4 regions of the Brucella sp. LJL56 genome follow, and region 2 is predicted to be linked to each of the others. Evidence: predicted binding sites of a transcription regulator. Region 2 holds the regulator's gene; each other region holds the start of a gene.

Region 1 (7,469 bases), on a different contig from region 2:
CTGGAGCTGATCCCAATTTAGTGGAATCACAGCAACAGCCGGAACTGTCATTGCAGGACATCTCGCCACGCAGACCATTCCCACATACGGGAGATACACTCTAGTTTCCGCGTAAGCGATCCGTTTCGCGACGTTCTTTCTTGGTCGGGCGCCCTGCCCCGCTCTCGCGCTGCGGCGTTGCGGCCACTGGTGCCATCGCAGTCGCTGATGCCGGTGGCGGCGTAAGATCTTCATAAAGAAGCTGTGCTTCAGGCGCCGGGCCGCGACGTTCACCCGGAGCAAGTATCTTGTAAACGAGGATGCGCCGGTCGAGCGTAATGGTCAGTACATCGCCGACCTTCACCTGATGAGCGGCCTGGTCGATCTTGTCACGGTTGACCCGGACTTTGCCGCCAACGGCGAGTTTCGCCGCCAGCGATCTTGATTTGACCACGCGCGCGAAGAACAGCCACTTGTCGATTCGCTGTCTTGCGCCCGTTTCTGCAGTCATCTTACTTCTTCATCTGCTCTTTCAGAGCAAGAAGCTTGGCAAAAGGCGAATCGGGATCGATACGCGCAGGACGTTCCTGCTCCACCCGTTTGCCGCCCTGATGGCCATGATCGCGCTTCTGCTGACGCTGATTGCCACCACGGAAGTCACCCTTGGAACCTTCGCGCTTGCCTTCGCCGTCGTGACGCTTTTGCTTGTCGAAGCGCTTGCCGCCGCGATCGTTACGCGCCTGCTGGTCTGCGCCGCCTTCGGACTTGCGTGCCTCGCCACCCTGATCACGGTTCTGATGACCGCGATTCTGATTGCCACGATTTTGACGCTGACGGTTCTGATCCTGATTGCGGTTGCGGCCTTCGAAACGACCCTGACGCCACAGAAGAACAGGCTTTGGCTCTTCAGCCACCGCTTCTGCCGTTTCATCCGGCTGGGTGGCTTCCGCGGCTGCAGCAGCGGCTTCTTCCACCTTGGCTTCGGTTTCTGCCTCGGCTGCAACAACCGGTGCCGGTACAGGTTCAGCCGCTGGCACAGCAGGCTTTTCAGCTTCTGCGACCGGTGAAACACCCGTTTCCTTGGCTGCAGCTTCCGCTGCAAAGGCATCGAGTTCGGCAAGCTTCCCTGCTACGGCAGCCGCGTCCATGGCCTCGTGACGATAGCCAAGGCTCTTCAGGATCTCTTCCATATCATCGGTGGTCGCACCGAGAATGGACATCATGGCCGGTGTAACAATGAAGCGTCCGCCATCATAAGCGCCATCTGGACGAGTGCCCGACCCCGGACGCCAGGCAAGTGCCGGGCGAATGAGGTCGGCAAGACGTTCCAGAATATCGATACGCACGGCGCGACGGCCCAGCACACGATAACCTGCCAGACGGTAGAACATCGGATCGAAAGCCGGATCGACCACGACCGAGGTACGGCCCGCAGCCAGCACATTCACGACATCGCCATAACCGGCGCGTTCGCGGCCATCATTCTTCAAGGCCCAGAGCAGCGTAATGAGGCCGGCCGGAGCTGGCTTCAGCAACATGGGCATGAAGACATGATAGGCACCGAAACGCACACCGAGACGGCGAAGCGCCGCGCGCGAATCCTGATCGAGGCCACGCACTTCCTCTGCCACATCGCGGCGCGGAAGAATGCCAAGATTCTCAACGATCTGGAATGCAAGACCGCGCGTCATGCCCGTCAGGGCATCGGCGGCAGCCAGATCGGTGAGCGGCTTCAAAATGGTTTCGATATGATGAGCTACGAAACGTTCGATGCGCGCGGCAACTTTGTCGCGCGCCGCTCCGGTAAGCTGTTCGTCGGCCAGGATCACCGCACGCGGCTTCAGCAGCTCATCGCCCGCAACCAGCGTTGCGACCGTTGAGCCAACCCAGCGCATAACGCCGTCCGAGCCGAGCGCGAAATCGCCATTCGGCGCAGCAGCAAAGCGCTCCGCGCGACGTTCAAACTCGGCGGCCAGCGCCTTTTGTGCAGCCGACTTCACCGCCTTGGCGTCCGGCCCCTCGGCCTGAACGTCAGCGGTAAAACGGAATCCTTCCAGTTGCCCGACATTATGGCCTTCGACAATCACGTCTCCGGCCGGGCTGATTTCTGCTTCAAGCATGGCATTCTCTCTCAGGCGCCTCATAAGCACGCTTGTCCTGCGGTCTACAAAGCGTTTCGTCAACCTTTCATGCAGCGCGTCGGACAATCTGTCCTCAATTTCGCGCGTCTTTTCCTGCCAGTGTGTCGGATCGGCAAGCCATCCCGGCCTGTGCGACACGAAAGTCCAGGTTCGAATTTGCGCCACACGATGCGACAGGGTATCGATTTCCCCCTCTGTGCTATCGGCGCGGCGCAGTTGTTCGCTCATATAATCTTCATCGACGCTCCCTCGGCGGACAAGATCCTGATAGATGGTTGCAATGATATCGGCATGCTGCGCCGGCGCGATCTTGCGATAGTCGGGCAGCGCGCAGGCGTCCCACAAGAGCTCGATCCGTGCCGGTGTCTTTGCGAGCCGCACAATCTCGTCGTCTTTCGACAAATTTTCAAGCGCTTGTTGATCGACGGCTGGCAAAGCTTTGGCCAACCCTTCGACCGGCGCGGGTGTCTCCAGAGAAAATCGCAAGGATTCGAGCGATGAAAAGTCGAAACGGGCAGTACGCCATTGCAGAACTTTCACCGGATCGAAATTATGCGCTTCCACCCGCTCGACCAGTTCTTCGTCGAACGGACGCACCTGGCCGGTTACACCGAACGTGCCGTCACGCAGATGTCGACCGGCGCGTCCAGCGATCTGTCCCACTTCGGCGGGCGTCAGATCACGGAACTGATAACCGTCAAATTTGCGGTTCTGCGCGAACGCGACATGATCGACATCGAGATTGAGTCCCATGCCGATGGCATCGGTCGCCACCAGAAAATCGACATCGCCCGACTGGTAAAGCTCGACCTGCGCATTGCGCGTCCGCGGGCTGAGCGCTCCCATCACGACGGCAGCACCGCCGCGCTGGCGGCGGATCAGTTCGGCAATCGCATAAACTTCATCCGCTGAAAAAGCGACAATGGCCGAACGATTCGGCAGGCGCGTGCTCTTCTTCGAACCGGCATAGGCCAGATGCGACAGACGCGGACGCGTCACCACATTTATGCCGCGCAAGAGCTTTTCCAGAATAGTGCGCATGGTGGCGGCGCCGAGCAGGAGCGTTTCCTGGCGCCCGCGCAAATGCAGGATGCGGTCGGTGAAAATATGACCGCGCTCAAGATCGCCAGCCAATTGCACTTCATCGATTGCCACGAAAGCCGCGTCGGTGCGGCGCGGCATGGCCTCGACCGTGCAGACGGAATAGCGCGCACCGGGCGGCACGATCTTTTCTTCCCCCGTCACCAGCGCGACATTAGCCGCCCCCACCCGTTCCACGACGCGACTATAGACCTCGCGCGCCAGGAGGCGCAGCGGTAGGCCGATCATGCCGCTTCCATGCGACAACATACGTTCGATGGCCAGATGGGTTTTGCCGGTATTGGTCGGCCCCAGCACCGCAGTCACGTCGCGGCCACTCAAGGTCAGCGGCAAATCATGGGCAGGGAGTTGGTTCATGCCAATAATCGGGTTCCCGGTACAAGCGCCCGTCACGGGCTGGATGCTGGTTCTTGCGATAGCACTATACGACCTGCACCGAAAGCGCTCCTGTTAAGTTTCAAGTATGGACGAGTTGCCAATGTTTCGACGACCGATATGCAGCCAGTCAATAACGTGTCGATTAACAATTGGAACGACTCTGGAACGAATCGGCGACGAATCGCTGACTCCGAAGTCTTCGCCTTTTGTTCACGGCAACATATAGTGATCGTAACACAAAAACCCACCATATAATGAATCGGACGGTCCGCTTTTCTGTATTCTTCTGACGCGAAACGACAAGGCTGTTAACTTTTGGAAAAACCTGTCAACGGGCTGTTTCAACGGCAACGGGATTCTTCAGAAAGTCTTAATGATTACTGATGGTTCGGTCACGTCGAAATCGATGAAAATCCAATTTCCATTAACCTTCAGGCCAAAGCCGGAACGAATCGGCGACGAATCGGCGATCTGCAAATTTTCTCCATTTGTTCTCACCACATCTGGTAGTCAGTGACCTTGGCACGCCATAGAAAAGCAAACCCGAACCGACTTGGACGGCCCTGTCACCAGCTTCGCGTTAACTTTTCCGGCAATTTCATCACGCCGACGACGGTGATTTCAAGCGTCTCATTGCGGAAACAAAAAGGCGGACGGAGCTTATTTCTCCACCCGCCTCAAGGCTTGTTATGGAAGTATCAGTCGCGCTCGACACACAAAGCGACGCCCATGCCACCGCCGATGCACAACGTCGCCAGGCCGCGCTTGGCATCACGGCGCTTCATTTCATAAAGCAGCGTGGTCAGAACACGCGCACCCGATGCGCCGATAGGGTGACCGATAGCGATCGCGCCGCCATTCACATTGACGATATCCGCATCGAGACCGAGATCGCGCACGACAGCACAAGACTGCGCAGCAAAGGCTTCATTGGCTTCGACAAGATCAAGATCGCCGACGCTCCAGCCTGCCTTTTCCAGCGCCTTCTTCGTTGCCGGAATCGGGCCTGTGCCCATGATCGAGGGATCGACGCCAGCCGTTGCCCAGGAAACGATGCGCCCAAGCGGCTTCACACCGCGTTGGGCGGCTTCATCCGCATCCATGAGCACAACCGCCGCCGCTCCGTCATTGATGCCGGACGCATTGCCAGCGGTGACCGTACCTTCCTTGTCGAAGGCCGGCCTCAGCTTTGCCAAAGCCTCCATCGTCGTGCCGGGACGGATATATTCATCAGCCGAAACAACGATATCACCCTTGCGGCCCTTCACGGTGAAGGGAACGATTTCATCCTCAAATCTGCCGGCACTCTGTGCCGCCTCTGCCTTCTGCTGCGAGGCCAGTGCGAACTCATCCTGATCGCCGCGGGTCAATTGCCACTGGCGGGCAATATTTTCAGCAGTGATGCCCATGTGGTAACCATTAAAGGCATCGATCAGACCGTCCTTCAGCATGGTATCGACCATCTTGAAGTCGCCCATCTTCACGCCTGACCGCAAATGGGCGCAATGCGGCGCCATGGACATGGATTCCTGTCCGCCCGCCACGATGATCTTGGCGTCGCCGGAAAGTATCTGCTGCATGCCGAGCGCAACCGCCCGCAAACCGGAACCGCACAGTTGGTTGATGGAAAACGCAGTCGTCTCCTTGGGGCAACCGGCATCCATCGCGGCCTGCCGCGCGGGGTTCTGTCCCTCGCCTGCGGTCAGCACCTGTCCAAGAATGACCTCATCTACATCCGTCGCAGCGACACCGGCACGTTCCAACGCACCTTTGATGACCGTAGCGCCCAGTTCATGCGCTGGGACATTGGCAAATGCACCGTTGAAAGCGCCGACTGCGGTGCGGGCCGCGCTGGCAATGACGATGGCTTTCGGGTCGGACATTCTTTCCTCCTTGAAATGTTGCGCAACAGAAAGACCAAAATTCAGGCCTTGGCAAGCTTTGCTGTGCGTCAGCAACCGTCTTCATGAAAATCGATAAAGTGTTTTTCCCGTGACGAGCACCATTGGAGCGTGCATCGCCGACCATGATCGCTAAATTACATTTAGCTATATATAGGAGATATCCATGCTTTCACTGACGCTCGAACAAGCCAATACGATCATTGCCGGTGCTTTTGCCAAGGCGGGCGAACTGAAACTGAAGCCGCTGGCTGTCTCCGTCTTCGACGCAGGCGGAAATCTGAAGGCGTTTCAGCGGCAGGACGGAACCTCGATCCTTCGCTTCGAGATCGCCTCGGGCAAGGCTTTCGGCGCACTCGCCGTCGGAACGGGCTCGCGCTGGCTGCACAATCAGGCCAAGGACCGTCCGCACTTCCTCGAAGGACTGTCGGGCGTATCGGGCGGCAAGGTCGTGCCGGTGCCGGGCGGCGTTCTGATCAAGGATGCAGGCGGCGAAATCCTCGGTGCGGTCGGCATTTCAGGCGACACATCGGACAATGACGAAATTGCAGCCATCGCCGGTATCGAAGGCGCAGGATTTGCATCTGACGCAGGCTGATTTTTGAAATAAGCTCACGATCAAGGCCGCTTTATGCGGCCTTTTTTCATGCGCCTTGGCCAGCGACCACACAAAAGAAAACGCCGCTTCCGGAAACCGGAAACGGCGTTTTTGAAAGCCATCTTTCGGCTGCAATGCAGCGTCAGACTTATTCCTTAGCTTCGAGGACCTGACGGCCGCGATACATACCGCTCTTCAGATCGATATGATGCGGACGACGAAGTTCGCCCGAATTCTTGTCCTCGACATAGGTCGGGGCCTTCAGAGCGTCAGCCGAACGGCGCATACCGCGCTTGGACGGAGACGTTTTTCTTTTAGGTACTGCCATGGATCCAGCTCCACTGATCGGTCAATAAACGTCCGGCACGGCCCCTGTGGAGCCTGTCACAGCGGACAAAATTCCGGAAAGTCACGTGCCTATACACGCTCTCGCTGGCTTTGACCAGTCGGAGTCTGATCTTTTTTTCGTAACGCGTATTTATTGCACGCAAACCACATAGGGCCCCGCCCTTGCAGCACGTCCGGCGACGATCCGCGCGATGCGCTGCATATTGCGTGTCGGCTTGGCAGGATTGCGAAGTGCGGGGTTTGGCAACGTGACGGCAAGCAACGCGGATTGCTGGGCGGTGAGTTTAGCGGCCGGACGCTTGAAATAATGCTGGGCTGCGGCCTCAATACCATAAATGCCTGGCCCCCACTCTGCGATATTGAGATAGATCTCCATTATGCGCCTTTTGGAAAGAATACCGTCAGCAGCCAGCGCCAGCGGAAATTCGAGCCCTTTTCGGACATAGGAGCGCCCATTCCAGAGGAAGAGGTTCTTCACTGTCTGCATCGTGATCGTGGAAGCTCCGCGGCTCGGGCCTCCTTCGCCCGCATCATCCAGAACCAGCCCTAGCTGATGCCAATCCACTCCGCCGTGGCTACAGAACTGGCCATCCTCGGCCATCATCACCGAATTGACGAGAACCGGTGCGATATCGTCGATACTGACCCATCTGCGGTCCACGCCCTGCAACAGAACATAGTCCTTGACCATCAAGGTCGAGATCGGGCGGACGAAGGGCACGGAATAAACGAGAAGCAGGAAAATCGGCAGTACAGCCAGAATCACCAGAATCTTGAGCGCGAGAGCAATCCGGGCACCCCAAACGGGATCTGCCAGATAATTGCGCCCACCTTTGCTCTTGATGATGATTTTTGCCACTGCCACCGCCTGCTACCTTCCCCTAAGCGACATAAACCATTCCTTAATAAGTTTGAACCGGAATCCATAATCCAACCGGGGAAACAAGTCGAAACGTGCCGTTTCGTGACGGTCAAATGAAAAAGCCTGTGCTGATCGTTATGGCCAGTTGACCAATTCAGCGC
Region 2 (7,469 bases):
TAGGTGGGGAGGATGGCAGTGTCGCCTCGGCACTCGTAGCAGGCACGCGGGCCGGGATTAGTGAGCAGACGAATGAAGATCTGCGCAAAGCGGGGCTTGCGCATATTCTGTCGATCTCCGGCTTGCATATGGCGCTTGCAGCCGGAGTCGTCATGCTGACGTTGCGCTCTCTTTTCGCTCTTTTTCCGGCCTTTAGCGTGCGGCATCCCGTGAAGAAGTATGCGGCATTTCTCTCCCTGCTAAGCTGTACTTTCTATCTTGCGATGTCGGGTGCGGATGTGGCCGCACAACGAAGCTATGTAATGATCGCGGTTATGCTTGGTGCATTGCTGGTGGACCGTGCTGCGATCAGTATGCGTAATCTGGCGATTGCGGCCATAGCTATGATTGCAATCTCGCCGCATGAAATATTGGGGCCGAGTTTTCAAATGTCTTTTTCGGCTACGGCCGCGTTGATTGCAGGTTTTGCCTGGTGGAGCCAGCGCAACGTGATCGGGCAGGTTGGAGCGGGAAAGCGTGGGAAGACCACCTATGGTTTCGCTGGAAAAGTCCTGAAGCCTATCACGGCTGCGGCTGGTACCTCGCTCATTGCCGGACTGGCGAGCGGGATTTTTGCAGCTTATCATTTCAACAACACAGCGCCGTTCGGTTTGGTAGGAAATGTCCTCGCTGAGCCCGTAATAGCTCTTCTCGTAATGCCGTTTGCTGTCTTCGGCCTTGTGTTGATGCCATTGCAACTGGACTGGGTGCCTTTGCAGATCGTGGGCTGGGGTATCTTCGCTGTCAGACACATTGCCTCTTTTGTTGCGGCGTGGTCCCCCGATGGCAATCCCGGCGCCATGCCTGCACTCACTCTCGTTTTCTGGACCATTGCGCTTGTTCTGGCTGTTGTTTTGTCGACTAGACTGAAGGTGTTGGCGCTGCCCTTCATCGTTCTTGGGTTCGCTGCTTTCGTCAGGGAACCTTTTCCCGACATCGTGGTATCAGAAGATGCCAAACTGGTTGGAGTCCGACTGGCTGATGGGAGATTTGCAGTCAATCGGAGCCGTCCGTCGCAATTTACAGTCGATAATTGGAAAACAGCATATCTGGTCGAAGAATTCATTGCACCGCCATCGGGCAAAAACAGAAAACGAACGGATTCGGATGGGTTCGAATGTGAAGATGGATTGTGCACGATCAACTTGCGCGATGGCCACACACTGGCCTACACAGCAGATATCGCGATGCAAGAGATCGCCTGCAACATTGGCGATGTGGTCATTCTCGCTGTTCCTGGCAAGGAATCTTCGTGCGGGCGCTCAACAACTCTGAGCATCAGTAAACGCGATCTGGCGCTAAAGGGATCTGTGGAGATAAGACTCGGAAAAGCAGCAGAACAAAACCGAACTCCTCAGGCCTTATCCTTAATTTCACCCAAAACAACGAAAGCTGAGGCGGCATCGCCAACATCTGAGCTGCAACAGGACAGCCGGATAACATTTGCTGTCGATACACCGAGCCGTCCCTGGCATTTGCATCGCATCCATTCACGTCCGGCACGCGGTTTAGCGGAACGCGAGTACAAACCAAAATCCCGCTCTGCCCAAAATGCAGCGAGCTGTTCATCAGACGCCAATGATGATGCAAATCGCTGCGAATAATCCTGGAAGGCTCCCGGCTAAAAGGGAACTTTGGATACGCTCTATCTCTTTGCTTTACGCATTTTCCAGCGCAAAGCCGTTTCTCTTTTTGCCGGAAACATCTTAATAGCGGCGGATCAGGCCAACAAGCTTACCTTGAACCCGTACTCGGTCAGGGCCGAAGATTCGTGTCTCATAGGCAGGGTTGGCTGCTTCGAGCGCGATGGATGCACCCTTACGACGAAAGCGCTTCAATGTGGCTTCTTCGTCATCGACGAGAGCGACGACGATTTCACCAGGATTTGCGGATTCGCCACGCTTGATGATGACTGTGTCTCCATCGAAAATTCCGGCATCGATCATTGAATCGCCTCTGACCTCGAGAGCGTAATGCTCACCCGCACCAATCATTTCTGGCGGAAGGTTGAGGGAATGGGTCTGATTCTGGATGGCTGAAATCGGCACACCAGCAGCAATTCGCCCCATGACCGGCACGGAAACAGTTGCAGACGTGTCGTCATTCGTGGCCACAGGGGCAGGGCGCAACGGTGGAGGCGGCGGCGCTTTGCCAAGGCTACCTTCGATAACGCTAGGAGCGAACTTCTTTTGTGCATTGAGCCCTGGAGCAATAGAATCCGGCAGGCGCAGGACCTCAAGCGCACGTGCTCGGTTCGGCAAACGACGAATGAAGCCACGTTCCTCCAGAGCGGTGATCAGACGATGGATACCCGATTTTGAAGCCAGATCGAGCGCTTCCTTCATTTCATCGAAAGACGGGGGAATGCCCGTTTCTTTTAGACGTTCATGAATGAACAGCAGAAGCTCGTGCTGTTTACGGGTTAACATGCGCGACACCCTCCCGGCCAAGAATCGAGAAAAACAAAACCAGAACGAACACTATATGTTCCAGTCTTGTTCTGCAATGGTTTTAAAATCATTAACGCTTGAGCCGAGAGCGAACGGAATGCCATGCTTGCAGAGCTTTATTTGCAAGTCAGGGCAATGTGAAGTTTAAATAATATATAATTTACAATAGATTATATGTTGTTCTTCATGCATTATCGAGGTCGAAAGTTGTGTCAAATCTATAGCATGAGGACACGGCAATCGTCGCCGACCGCAGCCTCTGGGGCGTTCTCATCCCTGATGAGAAGTGCTTTCGAGCCGACGAGAGCCGAAAGCATAGACGAATCCTGGATTGGAAATGGCTTTGCTATCAGAGTTCCATCCGGGGTTGATTCGATTGTAGCTCGGATATAATCGCGGCGGTGGTCATTCGCAGGTAGGGTCGCGTCCAGCTTTGCGGGCCGGATATCGGCATCGAGGCTGGTTCCGGCAAGCTTGGCGACAAGCGGACGGAGAAAGACAAGGCTACAGACGAGGCTCGAAACGGGATTGCCTGGCAAGCCTATAACATGCACAATTTTGCTGTTCACACTGATGCGTCCGTACATCAGGGGTTTGCCCGGCCTCATGGCTATCTTCCAAAAATCGAGATTGACGCCCAATTTCTGAAGCGCGCCATGCACAAAATCCCGATCACCGACGGACGCGCCGCCAATCGTCACCAGAATGTCGATGCCACTTTGCAGGCTGTCTGCTATAGCCTGTTCGATCTTGGCAGGATCGTCCGGAATAATCCCCTTATCTTCAGGGCTGCCGCCCGCTCGCCTTATGATTTCAGCGATTCCGACGCTGTTTGACGCAACAATCTGGTCTTTTCCGGGTGTTTCACCCGGCGCGACAAGCTCATCACCGGTCGCGACGATTGCCACCTTGGGTTTTTGGAATACGTCGATTTTCGCGTGTCCGCTTGCAGCGGCGAGCGACAGGGCAGCGGCATCCAGCTCACGTCCGCTCGAAATGACGATATTACCAGGCGAAAAGTCGAGCCCCGCGCGGCGTATATGCCGTCCCGGCTCTATTCCTTCGTGAACAGTGAGCCGGTTACCCGAACGCTCGGTATGTTCCTGAATGACAATTGTGTCTGTGCCTTTGGGCAATGGCGCGCCGGTGAAAATGCGAACCGCCTGTCCGATCCCCAATTTGCCCTCGAAGCGATTGCCCGCCGCCGATTCACCGATGATGTCGAAAACGACTGGATAAGAGATGTTGTCCGGTGCGATCAGGGCGTAACCATCCATTGCCGACCCGTCGAAAGGCGGCTGGAGAAAATGCGCCAGCACAGGTGTTGCAACCACGCGCCCGCCCGCATCGGACAAGGTGACTTGCTCTTTGCCGTGCGGTTCCGCAGATTTCAGGATGCGGGCCAGTGCTTCATCGACCGGGAGAAGGGACATGGTGTTTCCTCTCGAACTGAATTGTGGACCCGTTTAGAGCATAAAGCCTGTCTGGAAGAATTGATCCAGAACAAGGTTCAGCGATTATGCCGTCCAGTCACCTGATTTGCCGCCGCTTTTTTCGGTAACGCGGATGCCGCCGATCTCCATATGTTTGTCGACGGCTTTGGCCATGTCATAGATGGTAAGACACGTTACGGAAACGGCAGCGAGGGCTTCCATTTCCACGCCAGTGCGTCCTTTGAGCTTGGCGAGTGCGCGAACGCGCAAACCGGGTAGTGCCTGATCCGGTTCGATTTCGACAGCGACTTTGGTCAGCATAAGCGGATGGCAGAGGGGAATCAGGTCGGCGGTCTTTTTTGCCGCCATGATGCCTGCTAGACGCGCAGCGCCAATGACGTCACCCTTCGCGGCATTGCCTTCCAGAATGATCGCCAGCGTTTCCGGCTTCATTCTGACCGATCCTTCGGCTGTGGCTTGGCGTTCAGTTTCATCCTTGGCCCCAACATCCACCATATTGGCAGCACCGGTCTGGTCGATATGGGTGAGCTTGGACGTCATTGGTCAGGCCTTGTCGGTCAGGAGTTCACGGGTGGCCGCCGCGACATCTTCCCGGCGCATCAGGCTCTCGCCGATGAGGAAGGTCCCGATTCCGGATTTTTCCAAACGCAGGCAATCTTCGTGTGTGAATATGCCGCTTTCACCAACCAGAACACGATCGGAAGGTGCCATTCTCGACAGGCGTTCCGACACGGCGAGATCAACCTCAAACGTACGCAAATTGCGATTGTTGACGCCGAGCAGACGCGACGAAAGCTTCAGTGCGCGTTCCATCTCGGTTTCGTCGTGAACTTCGATGAGTGCATCCATGCCAAGATCGAACGCGGTTTCTTCCAACGCCTTTGCCAGATCGTCATCGACGCTAGCAAGAATGATCAGAATGCAGTCCGCACCCCAGCTACGCGCTTCATGCACTTGGTATGTATCGAACAGAAAGTCCTTGCGCAGGGCTGGGAGACTGCAAGCGTTACGCGCTGCTGTCAGAAATTCCGGTGCTCCCTGAAAGGATGGCGTATCAGTCAGTACGGAAAGACAAGCGGCACCGCCGGCCTCGTAGGCTTTTGCAAGTGCTGGCGGATCGAAATGAGGGCGGATGAGGCCCTTCGAAGGGCTTGCCTTCTTGATCTCGGCGATCAGTGCAAATTCACCAGCAGCGCGTTTGGCCTCCAGCGCGCTGAGGAAACCGCGCGGCGCTTCCTGATCCTGTGCACGCGCCTTGAGATCGGCGACGGTGCGTTCGGCCTTGGCCGCAGAGATTTCTTCGCGCTTGTATGCCTCGATCTTGCGCAGAATGTCGGTGGACATGACTTAATCCTTTCCGTCAGGCAGCTTTGTCGTTCGAAACGGCAATCACCTTCTGCAAGACAGCAAGTGCTGCACCGCTGTCGATGGATTGCGCTGCGAGAGCGATGCCTTCTTTCAGATCCTTCGCTTTGCCTGCAATGATGAGTGCTGCACCTGAATTGAGCAGGACGATGTCTCGATAGGCATTTTTACTGCCTTCAAGCACGCCGAGCAAAGCCTTGGCATTCAGCGAAGCCTCGCCACCCTTCAGTTCTGCCGGATCGCAACGACGGAGTCCAACTTCTTCCGGCGTGATTTCAAAAGTACGGATTTGACCATTTTCAAGAGCGGCAACTTGTGTCGTTCCAGCGGTGGTCATTTCATCAAGCCCGTCGCCGTAAACTACCCAGGCTGCTTCGGAGCCTAGTTCCTTGAGCACTTCAGCCAACGGTACGAGCCATTGCGGAGCAAACACGCCAACAAGCTGACGTTTGACACTGGCCGGATTGGAAAGAGGGCCAAGGAGATTGAAGATAGTGCGTGTTCCGAGTTCGACGCGGGAGGGACCAACATGGCGCATGGCGGAGTGGTGCATCGGTGCAAACATGAAACCGAGGCCGGCTTCGGTGATGCTGCGGCCGATGATGCTCGCGTCGGCCTCGATATTGATGCCGAGAGCAGCTAGCGCATCGGCGGCACCGGAACGTGAGGAGAGGGCGCGGTTGCCATGCTTGGCGACAGGAACACCAGCACCAGCGACAACAAACGCCGAGCAGCTTGAGACATTGTAGGAACCCGACTGGTCACCACCGGTTCCGACAATATCGATTGCGTCGGCAGGAGCTGAAACTGCCAGCATCCGCGAGCGCATGGACGCAACCGCACCGGCAATTTCTGGTACCGTTTCACCGCGCACACGCAATGCCATCAACAGCCCGCCGATCTGCGACGGAGTTGCTTGTCCCGACATCATTATATCGAAGGCGGTCCTGGAATCCTCAAGCGAAAGCGGCTCGCCTGATGCGGCTTTCGCGATATAGGGTTTTAGATCAGCCATTTTTGATGCCCACCGTCCTTAAAACGCCAGAGCGTTGTTGATGACGGCCTGATTTATCTTCACAGGGTACTGCTTCTGTAGTTCGCCGACGAGCTGTTCGAGAACATCGTCCGATAGCGATGTGGCCAGATACTTCTGCTGCTGTTCCGGAATAGCTTCCGGGCCAGCTCCTGCGGGTTCGGTTACTTCAACAACCTTGAACAGAATCTGGGCGTCGTCCGAAGGTGCTGCAGCGCTCCCGGTGAAACCATCTGCTCCACGGAAAATCTGAGCCGCTGCGGCCGTTCCGATATCGGCATCGTTGGTCGTACGGACAACACCACGCTTGGTCTGTTTCTCAACCCCCATTTCGGAGGCAATCGTGTTGAGTGTCGCACCGCCATCGAGGCGCTTCTTCAGGTCTTCCACCCGCTGGTTGAGGCGCTTGACAGCTTCCTCGCCCTTCCATGCCGCTACAACCTTGTCCTTGACCTCGTCGAGCGTACGTTCACGTGCCGGAGTTACGCCATCGATCTGGTACCAGAGATAGCCGATATTACCCATGGTCAGGGCATCGTTTTCAAAACCCTGATCGGCTTGGAAAGCAGCAGAAAGCAATGCTTCGGAATTTGGTAGTTGAACGGGATTGCCGGAAGGATCGTTACCCTCGGCATCAACGGCTTCCACGGTAACGGATTTGAGGCTCAGTTTCTTTGCCACATCAGACATGGATGCGCCGTCGGAACGATCCTGTTCGTAGGAATCATGAATGCCGCTGATGCTGCTTGCCGCGATATTATTTGCAAGCGTGGTGCGAATTTCACCTTCAACTTCAGCCAGCGGCTTCACATGGGCCGGTTCAATCTGCGTCACGCGCAGGATAACAGGGCCAAAACTACCCTTGACGACCTGGCTCACGCCATTTTCTGAAAGTGCAAAAGCTGCATCGGCAACCGCTTGATCGGGAATAGCGGATTTTTCAAACGAACCAAGTTTCAAGTCGTCTTCTGTTTTGCCTTGTTCCTTGCCGATATCGACAAAGCTGGTTCCAGCGGCGATTTTCTGCTGGGCGGCTTCAGCCGCTGTATCGTCAGCAAAGCTTAGCTGCTCGATGGTGCGCTTTTCGATTGTGCTGAAGCGGTCCTTGTTCTTTTCGTAATATTCGTT
Region 3 (7,469 bases), 160 kb from region 2:
CACCAGACCATAACCACGGGTGAACTGCGGTGCCTGCTTGGACGAGCCCTTGAACTGGCTCACCATCTGGCATTCGGTCAACTGAACGCGGCCAAGCGAAACGGCAAAGCCAAGCTCAGGCACGTCGAACTCGACTTCCACCTCGCCAATGCGGATTTCACCGACAAATGGATGCGTGTTGCCATAACCGCGCTGCGTGGAATAACCCAGCGCCAGCAGGAAGCCTTCATCGCCCCGCGCCAAAGCCTGCAAGCGCAGATCGCGCGGCATCGGGAAAGTCCACGGTTCGCGGGTAAGATCGCCCGGTTCATGCCCTTCCGGCATTGCACCGTCCTCTTCGATCATGCCGTTGACACCGAGAATATCGGTCACGCGTGGCGTCTCTTCAGGCTCAGCCGCACGCACTTCCGGCTCAGGAACACTCACATCGCCAGCCAATTCCGGATCAAGCAGTCGGTGCGTATAATCGAATGTCGGCCCCAATAGCTGCCCGCCGGGCAGATCTTTATAGGTGGCCGAAATGCGGCGTTCGATCAGCATATTCGCCGTTTCCAGCGGAAGCGAATAACCAAAACGCGGCAATGTCGTGCGGTAGGCACGGACCAGAAAGATTGCTTCGATCAGGTCGCCACGCGACTGGCGCACGGCAAGGGCTGCAAGTTCACGGTCATAAAGCGAGCCTTCGGCCATCACACGATCAACGGCGAGGCCAAGCTGTTCGACAATCTGATCAAGACGCAGTGCCGGAACCGAGCGGTCCCCGCGACGGCGGTCATCAAGCAGACGGTGGGCATTGCGGATGGCGGTTTCACCGCCCTTTACAGCAACATACATGGATCAGCCCTCCAAACTTGCTATACGTGTGGTGCGGGGAAGCGCTGCGACTTTGCCGTCAGCGACGAGCACCAGATCGATACCCAGCGGAAACAACGCGCCATTTTCACGCCATTGCGCGGCAAAATCCTGCGGCAAACCATCGACGTTCAGCACAGTTTCATCCTTGATACCGGGGCCTCTGAGGCAGAAACCCTGCCCGCTCGTCAGCGAAGAAACAGCCAGAACAACAGTCGTCGAACGGTCCGGAAACTCAGGGTCACCCTGAGAAAAGGAAGAAAGTGCTGGCAGCGATTGCGCATCAGTCACGAGTGCGAACTGTGCCTTCGACTGGTCATCAACAATTGGTGCACCGGTATGGAATGTCAGCCATGCCGTTGCGTCCTGATTGGCTGCAATTTCAGCATCGACCCAGACGCTGGCATCGTGATCCAGAAGCGTTGCTGCAATCAGGCCGAGCTGCGGTGTGAGCGGCTTTGATGGTGCAGCAGTACTTGGTAGCGAATGGATACGACCAGGATTGGCCATTGCGTGCATGACTGCATGAAACGCCGACTGCGCTTCATTGACTGGATCAGCCAGTCCCCCTTCAAATGCAGAAGAAGAATGGAGCATCAGTTATCTCCCCGAACCATAGTGAAGAAATCGACCTTCGTGGCAGCAGCTTCGCCGCGCCGTTTTGCATCCGCAGTATCGACACGACCACGCAATGCGTTGAGCACGTTGCTTTCGATCGCATCGCGGGTGGCTTCATCGAGCCAGAGCGCATCAAACAATGCAGCCAGCTTCGCCTTTTCCTGATCGCGCCCAAGCGCGTAGGAATGTCCAACCGAGCCATTCGCCAGACGAACAGTTGCGCGGGTGACGGTTGCCTCGCCAACATTGAATGGGGCACCGCCGCCGCCAATACGGCCGCGCATCATGACCAGTCCGGTTTCCGGACCACGCAGAACTTCAAATTCAGGCTTTTCCGCCCAGTTCTGCCAGAACGTTTTCAATTCTTCACCACTTGCGCGCGCGAGAAGCGCCATACTGGCCTGACGTGCAGCCTGCGTTGCATCCGGCGCCAAATTGCTTCCAGCAGTGGAGCTGTCTCCACTTTCACCTGTGCTGTGCCGCGTAGTTTGCCGGGGAGTATGCATGAGCTTATCCGCCCTATCTAATCTTGTTGACGTGATGGCATTAATTGTCTAGTTATATAGACAACTATACAATACCAGAATAGATATACCCTGCCAATGACAGGACGATGACAGTTGATGACAAAGAACAGGCGGATTGAGAGAAACAGCGGTGTAGCTATCTGGCGGCAGATTGCCGACGAGATACGCGGCGACATCATGGCCGGGAAACTGCAATCTGGGGCGCGTATGCCCGCTGAAATAGACTTGGCGGACCGATTTGGCGTCAATCGCCATACAGTGCGCAGCGCCATTGCAGCTCTGACACAGGAAGGTGTGTTGCGGGCAGAACAGGGGCGCGGCACCTTTGTGGCCAATGCAAAACGCCTCACCTATCAGATCGGCCGCCGCACCCGTATTTCGCAATCGCTGGCTTCGCAGGTACGCGATATGAAGGGAAGTCTACTCGCTTCCGGCACAGCCCCGGCCTCACCGGATATAGCCGAGGCCCTTGAGATTGAGCCCGGTTCGCCTGTCACGCGGCTGGAAACCTTGCACAGTGCCGATGGGCGCCCGGTGTCGCGTGCGACACTCTGGATCAGTGCCGAAAATTTTCCTGAAATTGCGACGGACTATGCGGAAAGTGGTTCAATCACCGTGGCGTTCAGAAAAGCGGGTATTGCGGATTATTTCCGTAAGTCCACAGTCATATCCGCCCGCCATGCCGATTCTGACGATCTGAAACATTTGAAACTTTCACCCGGCGCTATTGTGCTGACAGCCAAGGCTATCAATGTGAAGCTAGATGGGAAGCCGATTCAGTATTCGCTGACACGGTTTTCAGCCGACAATATGGAGTTCTCAATTGAGACCTATCCCGGCGATCCGTTGATGAACGGCGCGCTTTGATCCAAAACCGATCTGCTACTATCCCGACATTATGTCGAAGCATTGTATGAACACGGCATCGATAGGAAGCCATCGCCCAGACAGGGAAAATCTGATGACCATCGCTATTTTTCACAATCCGAAATGCGGCACCTCGCGCAATACCCTGGCGATGATCCGCGCCAGCGGCGAAGAACCCGTCATTGTCGAGTATGTGCAAAATCCGCCCACGCGGGAACGCTTGGTCGGGCTGCTTGCAGCCATGAACCTTACACCGCGTCAATTGCTGCGCGAGAAAGGTACACCCTTTGCCGAACTCGGCCTGTCCGATCCAAAATGGACCGACGATGAGCTGATCGACTTCATGATGACTCATCCGATTTTGATCAATCGGCCCATTGTTGAAACACCGAAAGGCACCAGACTGTGCCGCCCCTCCGAACTGGTTCTGGCTCTTCTGGAAAACCCTGTTGCTTCATTCACCAAAGAAGACGGTGAGCAGATTACATTCGAAGAGAAACCGCGCTGACAGGGATTGCCAGCTCGCAACCGACACTGTGTGATCAGCGATTTTAGAAGTATGTGCAATAGAAAAGGCGCTGTAAAACAGCGCCTTATCGAACTTCACTTATAAACAGGATGAGATTTATTCTCAGAACGGAATTTCGTCGTCCAGATCACGCGAAAAGCCACCGCCGCTACCGCCGCCCGAAGACGGGCCGGACGAACCGAAATCACCGCCGCCGCCGGAATAATCCGACATCTGGTTGCGATTGCCGCCGCCGCCGAACGAACGGCCCTCGCCGCCACCTTCGCCACGGCTGTCGAGCATCTGAAGTTCACCGCGGAACTTCTGCAGCACAACTTCCGTCGAATAGCGGTCGTTGCCGTTCTGATCCTGCCATTTGCGGGTCTGGAGCGCGCCTTCGATATAAACCTTGGCGCCCTTCTTCAGATATTGTTCCGCGACCTTGGCAAGGTTCTCGTTGAAAATGACAACGCTGTGCCATTCTGTACGATCCTTGCGTTCGCCGCTCTGACGGTCGCGCCAGCTTTCCGACGTCGCAATGCGCAGATTGGCGACCACATCGCCCGAATTCAGACGACGAATTTCCGGATCGGCACCAAGATTGCCGACCAGAATGACTTTGTTGACGCTACCAGCCATCGAAAAATTACTCCGGGTCTTGCATGCACGCTCTTTCCGTACGGCTTCGCACAGACAAGAGGCACGTTCCAAATGAAAGATCAGGCGCAACGATGCGCCATCACCAGAAACTCATATGTTCACCTTACAGGACTGGCTCAAAACGTGCTCAATCCGGGTCGGTGAATTTGTTAATGTCCACAGAGTTTATGTTCTTGTTTTGTTCAAAATGCAACCTTCCGACATTAAAAAGTCACACGTTCGCCACAAATTTCAGTGGGTTTTTGCACCATTTCCTATGCTGAAAATGCAGTTTGCCGTATTTCAGCGCCTAAAACTGCATCTGCCTTAATTACGAAACGGCCTCACCGATCATCCTTATGAAGTCGTAGCGTCCGCATCTCGCAAACCACATCAGCTTCCAAGGAAAAGCCCTGCCGCTCACTGTATCTTTGGCGCGCAGGGCTTGGGGTTTGAGCAATGCTCATGTGTCGACATTAATTCGTCGGCAGGTCTTTTCGGATCACAAAGGCGCACGGCCATTTGCATTCCGCGCAAATTCAAATTGTCGGCAATCACACTTTCGATCAACGACGCATCATTCCTTGCGAAAAGATGCTGCCGCAACCGAAACGGATTGTGCTTTCATCTCTGTGAAAGCTAGGCACTGTAGTCAGGTGGACTCATGCTCCTTTACCTCCCTACTGGGTCTCCCCGCCTCCTGCGGACCTCTTGCCGATGCCGTGTCATCCCACCGCGGCACCTCTCCGCTATCAGCGAGTTAGGGTAGTCTGCTCCTGTCAGGAGTGACAGTCAACGCTCTTGCGTTCACATTTCGTATCGCCTATCAGAAGGCTGGTTGTTCGATATTTGTTCTAATGATAAGAGTGCACCGATGAATGACCGGAGCCCCCTTCTTATTGGAGGGTTTCACCCCATATTAGAGACCGGCGCGACGTGTTTCACCATTCGGCGCCCGTTTATCCATGGCATCATGAGCAGGCAGGACGCGGAATGAGCGATCAGAAATTCATTTCCATACGTGGCGCGCGCGAACACAATCTAAAAAATGTCGATCTCGATCTGCCTCGCGACAAGCTGATCGTGATGACGGGGCTTTCCGGCTCGGGCAAATCCTCGCTTGCCTTCGATACGATCTATGCGGAAGGCCAGCGCCGCTACGTCGAAAGCCTTTCGGCCTATGCGCGCCAGTTCCTCGAAATGATGCAGAAGCCGGATGTCGATCAGATCGACGGCCTGTCGCCCGCCATTTCCATCGAGCAGAAGACGACGAGCCGCAATCCGCGTTCGACTGTCGGCACTGTCACCGAAATTTACGACTATATGCGCCTGCTCTTTGCGCGCGTGGGCGTGCCCTATTCGCCGGCGACCGGCCTTCCCATCGAAAGCCAGACGGTCAGCCAGATGGTTGATCGCGTCATGGCGCTGGAAGAAGGCACGCGCCTTTATATCCTCGCGCCCATCGTTCGCGGCCGCAAGGGCGAGTACAAGAAGGAGCTGGCGGAGCTTCAGAAAAAGGGCTTTCAGCGCGTCAAGGTAGACGGCACCTTCTATGAAATCGCCGACGTTCCGGCGCTGGACAAGAAGTACAAGCACGACATTGATGTGGTCGTCGACCGCGTCGTGGTGCGCCCTGACCTGTCGACCCGCCTCGCCGACAGTCTTGAAACCAGCCTCAAGCTTGCCGAAGGTCTGGCCGTTGCCGAGTTCGCGGACAAGCCGCTGCCGCCCGAAGAAACGGCGGAAGGTGGCGCAGCCAACAAATCGGCCAACGAAACGCATGAGCGCATTCTGTTTTCGGAAAAGTTTGCCTGCCCGGTTTCCGGCTTCACCATTCCCGAAATCGAACCGCGCCTGTTCTCGTTTAACAACCCGTTCGGCGCCTGCCCGACCTGCGATGGCCTCGGCACGCAGCAGGCCATCGATCCGAACCTGATCGTTCCCGACGAAACGGCAGCATTGAAGGATGGCGCGATTGCGCCATGGGCGCGATCCTCGTCGCCTTACTACAATCAGACGCTGGAAGCGCTTGGCAAAGCCTATGGCTTCAAGATTGGCGCACGATGGGCCGATCTTTCGGAAGAAGCCCAGCAGGCCATTCTTTATGGCACCAAGGGCAAGGAAATCACCTTCCAGTATGATGACGGCCTGCGCTCCTACCAGACGACGAAGCCTTTTGAAGGCGTAATCCCTAATCTGGAGCGCCGCTGGAAGGAGACCGATTCCGCCTGGTCGCGTGAAGATATCGAGCGCTTCATGGCCTCGACGCCCTGCCCTTCCTGTAATGGCTATCGCCTGAAGCCGGAAGCGCTGGCGGTCAAGATAGGCATGAAACATATCGGCGAGATCACGGAAATGTCGATCCGCAAGGCCGACGCTTGGTTCCGCGACGTCGATGGCAGCTTCAATGACAAGCAGCGCGAAATTGCCGCCCGCATTCTCAAGGAGATTCGCGAGCGCCTGCAGTTCCTCAACGATGTCGGCCTTGATTATCTGACGCTGGCGCGCAATTCCGGCACGCTGTCGGGCGGTGAAAGCCAGCGTATCCGTCTTGCCTCGCAGATCGGCTCCGGCCTGACCGGCGTGCTTTACGTGCTGGACGAACCCTCCATTGGTTTGCATCAGCGCGACAATGCCCGCCTTCTCGACACGCTGCGCCATCTGCGCGATCTCGGCAACACAGTCATCGTCGTTGAGCACGATGAAGACGCGATCCTGACTGCCGACTATGTGGTCGATATCGGCCCGGCGGCAGGTGTTCATGGCGGCAAGATCATTGCCCAGGGGTCGCCGCAGGACGTGATGTCCAATGCGAACTCGCTGACCGGCAAGTATCTGTCGGGTACGATGGAAGTTGCCGTTCCGGCGGAACGCCGCAAGATTTCAAAGTCCAAGCGCATCAAGGTGGTGGGCGCGCGCGGCAACAACCTGAAGAATGTCTCGGCAGATATTCCGCTCGGCACCTTCACCGCCGTCACCGGCGTTTCAGGCGGCGGCAAGTCCACTTTCCTGATCGAAACCCTGTACAAGGCTGCTTCGCGCCGCATCATGGGCTCGCGCGAACACCCGGCGGAACATGACCGTATCGAAGGGCTGGAATTCCTCGACAAGGTGATCGATATCGACCAGTCGCCTATTGGCCGCACCCCGCGCTCCAACCCGGCAACTTATACCGGCGCCTTCACGCCGATCCGCGACTGGTTCGCGGGCCTGCCGGAAGCCAAGGCGCGAGGTTATCAGCCGGGCCGCTTCTCGTTCAACGTGAAGGGCGGACGCTGCGAGGCCTGTCAGGGCGATGGCGTCATCAAGATCGAGATGCACTTCCTGCCTGATGTCTATGTGACTTGCGACGTATGCCACGGCAAGCGCTACAACCGCGAAACGCTGGAAGTCCTGTTCAAGGGCAAGTCCATCGCCGATGTGCTGGACATGACGGTCGAGGAAGGCGCGGAATTCTT
Region 4 (7,469 bases), on a different contig from region 2:
TTTTCCTATCTCCTTGGAAAGTGGAGCGGCGTTTGTTCGTCGTTCCGATGCTGCTGAAATGGGTGACAATGGGTAAAAGTTCCAGTCACGAAATTGTTTTGTTGATCACACATTCGTGCAGGATTTTTTTGGAAGAACGATAATGATAATTTGTAAAAACTAACAGTAACAATGATTTAATTGATATACCAGCAATCACGCGACTGTTACAATCCTACATTTGTTCAAAAAGCGCGAACAGTCTGTCCAAATATATTGTCCAATGACAGTGAACAATGAGGCCATTTTCCGCAAAATCGACGTTAAAGAAGCGAAGCGGGCTTCGTCGAAATGACACCCTGATTTGCCTCTGACATCGTTTAGCCAGTCAATTCAGCCCTTACTAAACAAAAAAGCCGCATCGAAATGCGGCTTGGTAAGGCTTGATGGATCGAATGAACCGGCCTTCAATCGAACGCCGTGACCCTGTCAGTTGTTTGCGACCGCGACCGAACGCCCGGCGATGGAAACCCACTGGCCGGAATTGGCGGGCGACTGCATCTTGATATAACGATAAGAGGTTTTCTCGACCGGCAACACCTCATCGCGCAGATTGTCGAGAATATAATCGCCATGATCGGTACGCGCCGTCAGAACGACGTGCGCTTCGCTGCCCTGCACCATGGTGATGAGAAGTTGCGACGGGCTGATGCCGCGCGCCATCAACTGGGCGCGTTTCATCAAAACATAGTCCTCGCAGTCACCCTTGCCGTTGACGGGCATGGTCCAGTGATCGCGCTTGCCATAATTATCCTGATCGGAAACAGGCTTGATGCGATGATTGACGGAACTGCTGACCGATTGCAGCAGCTTGGCGCGCTGAGGGGTCATCTTCATCGGCGGCAACACGCGATGCGCGCCGCAATCGCGCCGATTGCGATCGCAGTAATCCTTGTGTCCGTAAGGAATGCTTGTTAGCCCGCCTGCTTCACTCCATTGCGCGGCCTTGGCCGGTATCGTTGTCGCCCCGAAGAGCACCATCATGCCTGCTATCGCAGAAGTGACAAAACGCATGCGCAGTTTCCCATTTTAAAGAGTCCCCGTTGACCGGCCCTTTGCGGGTCTCGTTATCAACTTTTTTTTAACTAACGATGACAGGGGGCCTCCGGTCAAGGAAATTTCGTTCCCAAATTGAAACCGCTTGAGAAAAACAAGTGAAAGGCGAAAAATGCATCCTGCCGCAACCGCCGGATTATTGTTTCATCCGGTGATATCTATCTGTTTATTTCAACGCGCATCTTAATCCGAAAACCGCTTCGCACTTTTCGGGATGCGGTTTGTTTTCACGCGCATCTTAGTCCGAAAACCGCTTCGCACTTTTCGGGATGCGCGATAATCTCTCCCTCAGACGATTCCTTTTACAAAAAAAGTCCCGATCTCATGAGCTTAGCCGTCAATCCCGCCGATAACCTTGCTGCCCTCATCCGCTGCGCATCCGTAACACCTGCCGAAGGTGGCGCGCTGACGGCGCTGGAAGCGATGTTGAAGCCGATGGGTTTTTCGGTGGAGCGGCCCATCTTCCGCGATGAAGGCACGCCGGATATTGAAAATCTCTATGCGCGCAAGTCGGGCAATGGCCCGCATCTGATGTTTGCCGGGCACACCGATGTCGTGCCGCCCGGCAATAAAGGCGACTGGAAACACCCACCCTTCGGTGCCGCTATTGAAGACGGCGTGATGTATGGTCGCGGTGCGGTGGATATGAAGGGCGGAGTTGCCTGTTTCGTGGCCGCAGTTGCCCGCCACATCGAAAAGCACGGCAGCATCAAAGGCAGCGTCTCCCTCCTCATCACCGGCGACGAGGAAGGTCCGGCCATCAATGGCACGGTCAAGCTTCTCGATTGGGCGAAACAGCGCGGCGAAAGCTGGGATGCATCAATTGTCGGAGAGCCGAGCAATCCGAACGCACTTGGCGATGCGATCAAGATCGGACGGCGCGGCTCGCTGTCCGGCACGATCACCGTCCATGGCGTACAGGGCCATGCCGCCTATCCGCATCTGGCCGAAAACCCGGTGCGTGGCATTACCACGCTGGTCGACAGCCTGCTTTACCCGGCTTTCGACGAGGGCACGGCCAATTTCCAGGCCAGCAATCTGGAAGTGACCAGCATCGACGTCGGCAACAAGGCCACCAATGTCATTGCAAACAAGGCAACGGCCTCGTTCAATATCCGCTTCAACGATACCTGGACGGCAGAGACCTTGCAGGCCGAAATCATCGCGCGTCTCGAAAAAGCCGCCCGAGACAATCGCCTGCGTCCAGGCCGCGAAACGCCGATCAATTATGAACTCACCTGGCGCGAGCATCCGAGCCATGTGTTCCTGACCCGCGACGAGAAACTGATCGGCACGCTGACGGATTCGGTCGAGGCGGTAACCGGCAGACGTCCGGAACTATCGACATCGGGCGGCACATCCGATGCCCGTTTCATCAAGGATTACTGCCCGGTGGTCGAATTCGGCCTTGTCGGGCAGACCATGCATATGGTCGACGAGCGCGTGGCCCTTGCCGACCTCGAAGGCCTGACACAGATTTATGAACGCTTCATCGCCGATTTCTTTGGGTAACGCATAATCCCGGAAAGTCGCATGACTTTTCCGCCAGGATTACGCGAAATTTGGGAACCTCATGCCAAGCCTGGACGATATTTTCAGATATTTCTGGGGCGTCTGGAAAATGATGCTCGGGCGCAAGGAAGGACTGGGCTATCTCGACATTTCCGCCGAGGGCTTCTGGTCATCCTTTTTTGCGATAGCGATTGCGCTGCCCCCCATGTTCGCGAACTGGGTGTCCTATGCGGCGGACCTCACGGCTGGCCGTGACGAGGCAGGCTTGCGCTTCGCCATCGTCACCCGCGCCGCAGTCGTGGAGATAGCGGCGTGGATCATTCCGCTTGTCATCATCGGCCTTCTCGCCAAGCGCATCGGCATTGCCAAACGTTATGCGGCTTTCGTGATTGCGACCAACTGGGGCAGCGCCCTGATTTCATGGATCTTCGCACCGATCACGTTGCTGCAACTGTTCTTTCCCGGACAGCTTGATATCACGACATTGTTCGCCATCATCATGTTCGGCATATCCATCGTGCTGGGTTACCGGCTGACATTCGTTGCGCTGCAACGCCCGCATGCCTATGTGGCACCGTTCTTTGCCTGCACCGTTTTCGGTTCGCTCTTCCTGACTGTCCTGCTGCAGAATTTGCTCGGGATCGGTTTCGATCCGCACGCCTATTAAGCTAAGATGGCGCGAATGCCTCGATCTTAGAACGGAAAGGCGTAGTCCACACCAACAAGATAAAGCCCATAAGGCGGGGCAACCTGCCCGCAGGCCTTGCGATCTCTGGCTTCCAAAGCAGACTGCAGATCATCCGCTGTCCAGCGACCCACGCCCACTTCCATCAGGCTGCCTGCAAAGGACCTGACCTGATTGTGCAGGAAGGACCGCGCCGAAACGCGCATTTCTATCATGTCACCAATCCGAGTGATGTCGAGCCGGTCGAGCGTCTTGATCGGGCTCTTGGCCTGGCATTGCGTTGCGCGAAACGTGGTGAAGTCGTGCTCTCCCAGAAGCCGCTTCGCCGCTTCATGCATCGCTTCAGCATCAAGCCGCTTCTGCACCCACCATGCGCGCTGATAATCAATAGCCAGAGGCGCACGGCGATTATGGATGCGGTAGAGATAATGCCGCGCCCGCGCAGAAAAGCGCGCATCGAATGTGTCCGTCGTCTTCTCGACATTCAGGATACTGACGCGCTCGTCCGCCATGACCAGATGCGCATTGACCGCATCGCGCACCTTGCCTGCGCCCCAATCCTTGGTGAGATCGACATGGACAACCTGTGCCGTCGCGTGAACACCAGCATCGGTGCGGCCCGCAGCGCTTAACGTCAGGTCTTCGCCACAGAATTTCTTGAATGCCAGTTCAATGGCATTCTGCACCGCATGGCCGTTTTCCTGCCGCTGCCAGCCGACATAGGGCGTGCCGTCATATTCGACAGTGAGCTTGTAGCGCGGCACCGCCTACAGAACCTTCATGACCTGTGCGCCACGCAGAAACTCCTGCGCAGGCAATGGCTTGCCGCCGGAGCGTTGCAGCGTGACGAGCCGCACGGCACCCTCACCACAAGCAACCGTCAAGCGATCATCCAGCACCGTACCCGGCTCGCCCTTGCCCTCACCCGGCGTCGAGCGCTGAAGTTTTATACGTTCGGCAGCGCCGTTGATTTCCATCTCGCACCAGGCACCAGGAAAGGGCGACAGTCCGCGAATGGTGTTGTGCACATCCTTAGCAGGCTTCGACCAGTCGATGCGTGCCTCGGTCTTCTCGATCTTGGCAGCATAGGTGACGCCTTCTTCCGCCTGCGGCTGCAGGGCAAGGCTTTCACGCTCCAGCGCACCCAGCGCACGGATCATCAGGTCGGCGCCGATCATGCTCAGACGATCATGCAGTTCGCCTGCTGTCATGTCAGGCGTAATCGCGACCTTTTCCGCCATGGCAACGGGACCAGTATCGAGCCCTGCATCCATCTTCATGATCATCATGCCGGTTTCGCTGTCACCCGCCATGATGGCGCGCTGGATCGGAGCAGCACCGCGCCAGCGCGGCAGCAGCGAGGCATGGCCGTTATAACAACCCAGACGCGGCGCATCCAGAATGGCTTGCGGCAGCAGCAGGCCATAAGCCACGACAATCGCGACATCGGCCTCGAGGCTTGCGAAAACCTCCTGCTCTTCCGCGCCCTTGAGGCTTTTCGGCGTGAACACCGGAATGCCGAACTGTTCGGCCTTCTCATGCACCGGCGACTTGGTCAGCTCCAGCCCGCGACGGCCAGCCGGACGCGGCGGCTGCGTATAAACTGCAACAACCTCATAACCGTGACCGATAATGGCGGTGAGGATCGGCACGGAAAATTCCGGCGTCCCCATGAAAACGACACGCATTAAAGCACTCTCTTCGATGCTCGCTGGCTGGCGAGCTTCTTGAACTTCTTGATGACCATATCGCGCTTCAGCTTGGAAATATGATCGATGAAGAGCACGCCGTTCAGGTGGTCGATCTCATGCTGCAGACAGGTGGCCATCAGTCCGTCGGCTTCGATCGAATGCGGCTTGCCGTCGGCATCGAAATAATTGACCTTGATGGCCGCTGGCCGTTCCACCTCGGCATAATAATCCGGGATCGAAAGGCAGCCTTCCTCATAGGTGCTGGCTTCATCCGTGATGCCGATGATCTCGGGATTGATGAAGACATGCGGCGCTTTCGGTTCACCTTCCTTGGCAAGGTCGATGACGAGCATACGGATCGGCTCGCCCACCTGAATGGCGGCAAGACCAATGCCCGGCGCATCATACATGGTGTCGAACATGTCGCCGGCGAATTTGCGCAGATGGTCGTCAAAGCGCTCCACAGGCTTGGAAACCTGGCGCAGGACGGGATCGGGAAGGATGACAAGCGGTTTTACAGACATGGGCTTTCACGTAATAGCTCGCGTGAGAATCGTCAATTACACTTTGCAAAATGTTCTTGTTTTGATCTCATCAAGGCGGCACGAATCAGCTAAGCTTCTCTCATGGAAAACCAGAATCTCTTGAATGAGCCGCTTCTGCAGCTCGGCGCCACGTCGTTCACGCTCGGGAATATCCTGCTTGCGGGCATCGTCGTGCTGGTGCTGTGTCTTGCCATTTTTCTGATCGCGGCAACACGCTCTGCCCGGCTTCGCGCAGTCGCGGAAGCGCAGGCCGAAGACCGTGCCCGCGATGCCGAATATCGCATGGCGGAAATCCTCAAAGCGCAAGCCGAGATGCAGGGCCGAATGCAGACCATGGCGGAAGTGTTCGGTTCGCGACAGGCGGAACTCAACCAGTCGATCCGCGAGCGACTCGATGGCATGACGCATCGCATCGGCCAGACCATGACCGAACAGACCCGTTCGACGCATGAAAACCTCGCCAAATTGCAGGAGCGTCTCGCCGTCATCGACACGGCGCAGAACAATATCCAGTCGCTCGCCGGACAGGTGGTGCAGTTGCAGGCGATCCTCGCCAACAAGCAGACGCGCGGCGCTTTCGGCCAGTCGCGCATGGAAGCGATCATCGCCGACGGTCTGCCGCAGGGTGCCTACGAGTTTCAGGCAACGCTCTCCAACAGCACCCGTCCCGATTGCCTTGTGCGCATGCCCAACAATGCGCCCTCGCTGGTGATCGATGCGAAATTTCCGCTCGAAGCCTGGAATTCGATGCGCGAAACGGAACAGCCGGAGGCGCGCAAAACAGCAGTCGCCCAGTTTCGCCGCGACATGGAAGTGCATATCAAGGATGTCTCCGACAAATATCTGATCCCCGGTGAAACGCAGGATACGGCTTTCCTGTTCGTGCCATCGGAGTCGATCTTCGCCGATATTCATGAGCATTTCGAGGCGCTGATCCAGCGTGCACACCGGGCGCGAGTGGTCATCGTCTCGCCGTCGCTGCTGATGCTGTCGATTCAGGTCATTCAGGCGATCCTGAAAGACGCCCGCATGCGCGAGCAGGCGCATGTGATTCAGGGCGAAGTGATCCGGCTGATGGAAGATGTCGGCCGTCTCGACGAGCGCGTGCGCAAGCTTCAAACCCACTTCGTGCAGGCCAACAAGGATATTGACGATATTCTTGTGTCGTCCAGCAAGGTCACGAAGCGCGGTGCGAAGATCGAGGCGCTGGAATTCGGCCCCGCGCCCGCAGAGGAAGTATCCCGCCCTCAATCACGGCAGGCGGAAAGCACCCCCACCCAAATGCGTTTGCGCGTGGTGGATGAGGACTAATTGCTTCGGCTTAAAATAGCGACGCTGCTATTTCCCTCATCCTGAGGAGGCGCAAAGTGCCGTCTCGAAGGACGAGGGAAACGCACAACTCGCCCTTCATTCTCAGCCTGTCAAAGGGGCGGGCAACACAACGGCTCATCAAATATTAGCTGGTCGGTCCGAATGACCGAGATCGCGTTCCGGCCAGACCAGATCACGCACGCGCTGCTTCAACACCTTGGCTTCAGGAAAACCGCCATCGCGCTTGCGTTCCCAGATCAGCTCTTCGCGACCATCTGGCATCAACACACGGATTTCAAAAACCCCGCCGGTCCCCGGACGCAACGTCACTTCGCCTAAGTCCTGCCCGAAAGTCTGCAACAGTTCCTGCGCCATCCACGCCGCCCGCAACAGCCAATTGCATTGGGTGCAGTAGGTGATGGAAATGCGAGGAAGATCAGGCACTTGATGAATCCTATTAGGGTGCGGAGGCTGCCGCTTGCGTCAGCCTCCATAATCATAGCTTACTTTTCTTTACGGACACCTTTGAAAGGCGTCCCATCCTTTTTGCCATCCATAAAACGGCCAGTGTCACTATCTCGCTTAGTCCAAGTTTCCGTCTTCGGATTATAGACCTGTGAGCGATCTCGA

The links. Region 2 encodes LexA, which represses DNA repair genes until DNA is damaged. Its sites were predicted from a motif close to TGTTCNNNNTGTGTTCNG; they were not measured.
Region 1: a site for LexA is predicted at 3,750-3,767, ahead of ACYSN1_RS18915 (helicase-related protein). Genes of this name have one in related genera too.
Region 3: a site for LexA is predicted at 4,851-4,868, ahead of uvrA (excinuclease ABC subunit UvrA). Genes of this name have one in related genera too.
Region 4: a site for LexA is predicted at 5,559-5,576, ahead of ACYSN1_RS15630 (DNA recombination protein RmuC). Genes of this name have one in related genera too.

The regions. Positions count from the first base shown of each region.
Region 1 is NZ_JBTXLQ010000008.1:125,143-132,611, forward strand. It holds gene ACYSN1_RS18910 (RNA-binding S4 domain-containing protein) at 101-490, opposite strand; gene ACYSN1_RS18915 (helicase-related protein) at 492-3,578, opposite strand; gene ACYSN1_RS18920 (acetyl-CoA C-acetyltransferase) at 4,298-5,482, opposite strand; gene ACYSN1_RS18925 (GlcG/HbpS family heme-binding protein) at 5,667-6,098, shown strand; gene rpmF (50S ribosomal protein L32) at 6,247-6,426, opposite strand; gene mtgA (monofunctional biosynthetic peptidoglycan transglycosylase) at 6,577-7,305, opposite strand.
Region 2 is NZ_JBTXLQ010000001.1:96,505-103,973, forward strand. It holds gene ACYSN1_RS00525 (ComEC/Rec2 family competence protein) at 1-1,643, shown strand, start outside; gene lexA (transcriptional repressor LexA) at 1,746-2,468, opposite strand; gene ACYSN1_RS00535 (molybdopterin molybdotransferase MoeA) at 2,708-3,922, opposite strand; gene moaC (cyclic pyranopterin monophosphate synthase MoaC) at 4,007-4,483, opposite strand; gene trpC (indole-3-glycerol phosphate synthase TrpC) at 4,487-5,287, opposite strand; gene trpD (anthranilate phosphoribosyltransferase) at 5,304-6,323, opposite strand; gene ACYSN1_RS00555 (peptidyl-prolyl cis-trans isomerase) at 6,342-7,469, opposite strand, start outside.
Region 3 is NZ_JBTXLQ010000001.1:260,667-268,135, forward strand. It holds gene ACYSN1_RS01280 (carbon-phosphorus lyase complex subunit) at 1-834, opposite strand, end outside; gene phnH (phosphonate C-P lyase system protein PhnH) at 838-1,449, opposite strand; gene phnG (phosphonate C-P lyase system protein PhnG) at 1,449-1,865, opposite strand; gene phnF (phosphonate metabolism transcriptional regulator PhnF) at 2,091-2,864, shown strand; gene arsC (arsenate reductase (glutaredoxin)) at 2,959-3,372, shown strand; gene ssb (single-stranded DNA-binding protein) at 3,496-4,011, opposite strand; gene uvrA (excinuclease ABC subunit UvrA) at 5,005-7,469, shown strand, end outside.
Region 4 is NZ_JBTXLQ010000004.1:265,835-273,303, forward strand. It holds gene ACYSN1_RS15595 (hypothetical protein) at 1-1, opposite strand, end outside; gene ACYSN1_RS15600 (transglutaminase-like cysteine peptidase) at 469-1,020, opposite strand; gene dapE (succinyl-diaminopimelate desuccinylase) at 1,420-2,607, shown strand; gene ACYSN1_RS15610 (hypothetical protein) at 2,669-3,274, shown strand; gene truA (tRNA pseudouridine(38-40) synthase TruA) at 3,301-4,056, opposite strand; gene fmt (methionyl-tRNA formyltransferase) at 4,060-4,980, opposite strand; gene def (peptide deformylase) at 4,980-5,507, opposite strand; gene ACYSN1_RS15630 (DNA recombination protein RmuC) at 5,610-6,839, shown strand; gene ACYSN1_RS15635 (Rdx family protein) at 6,978-7,283, opposite strand.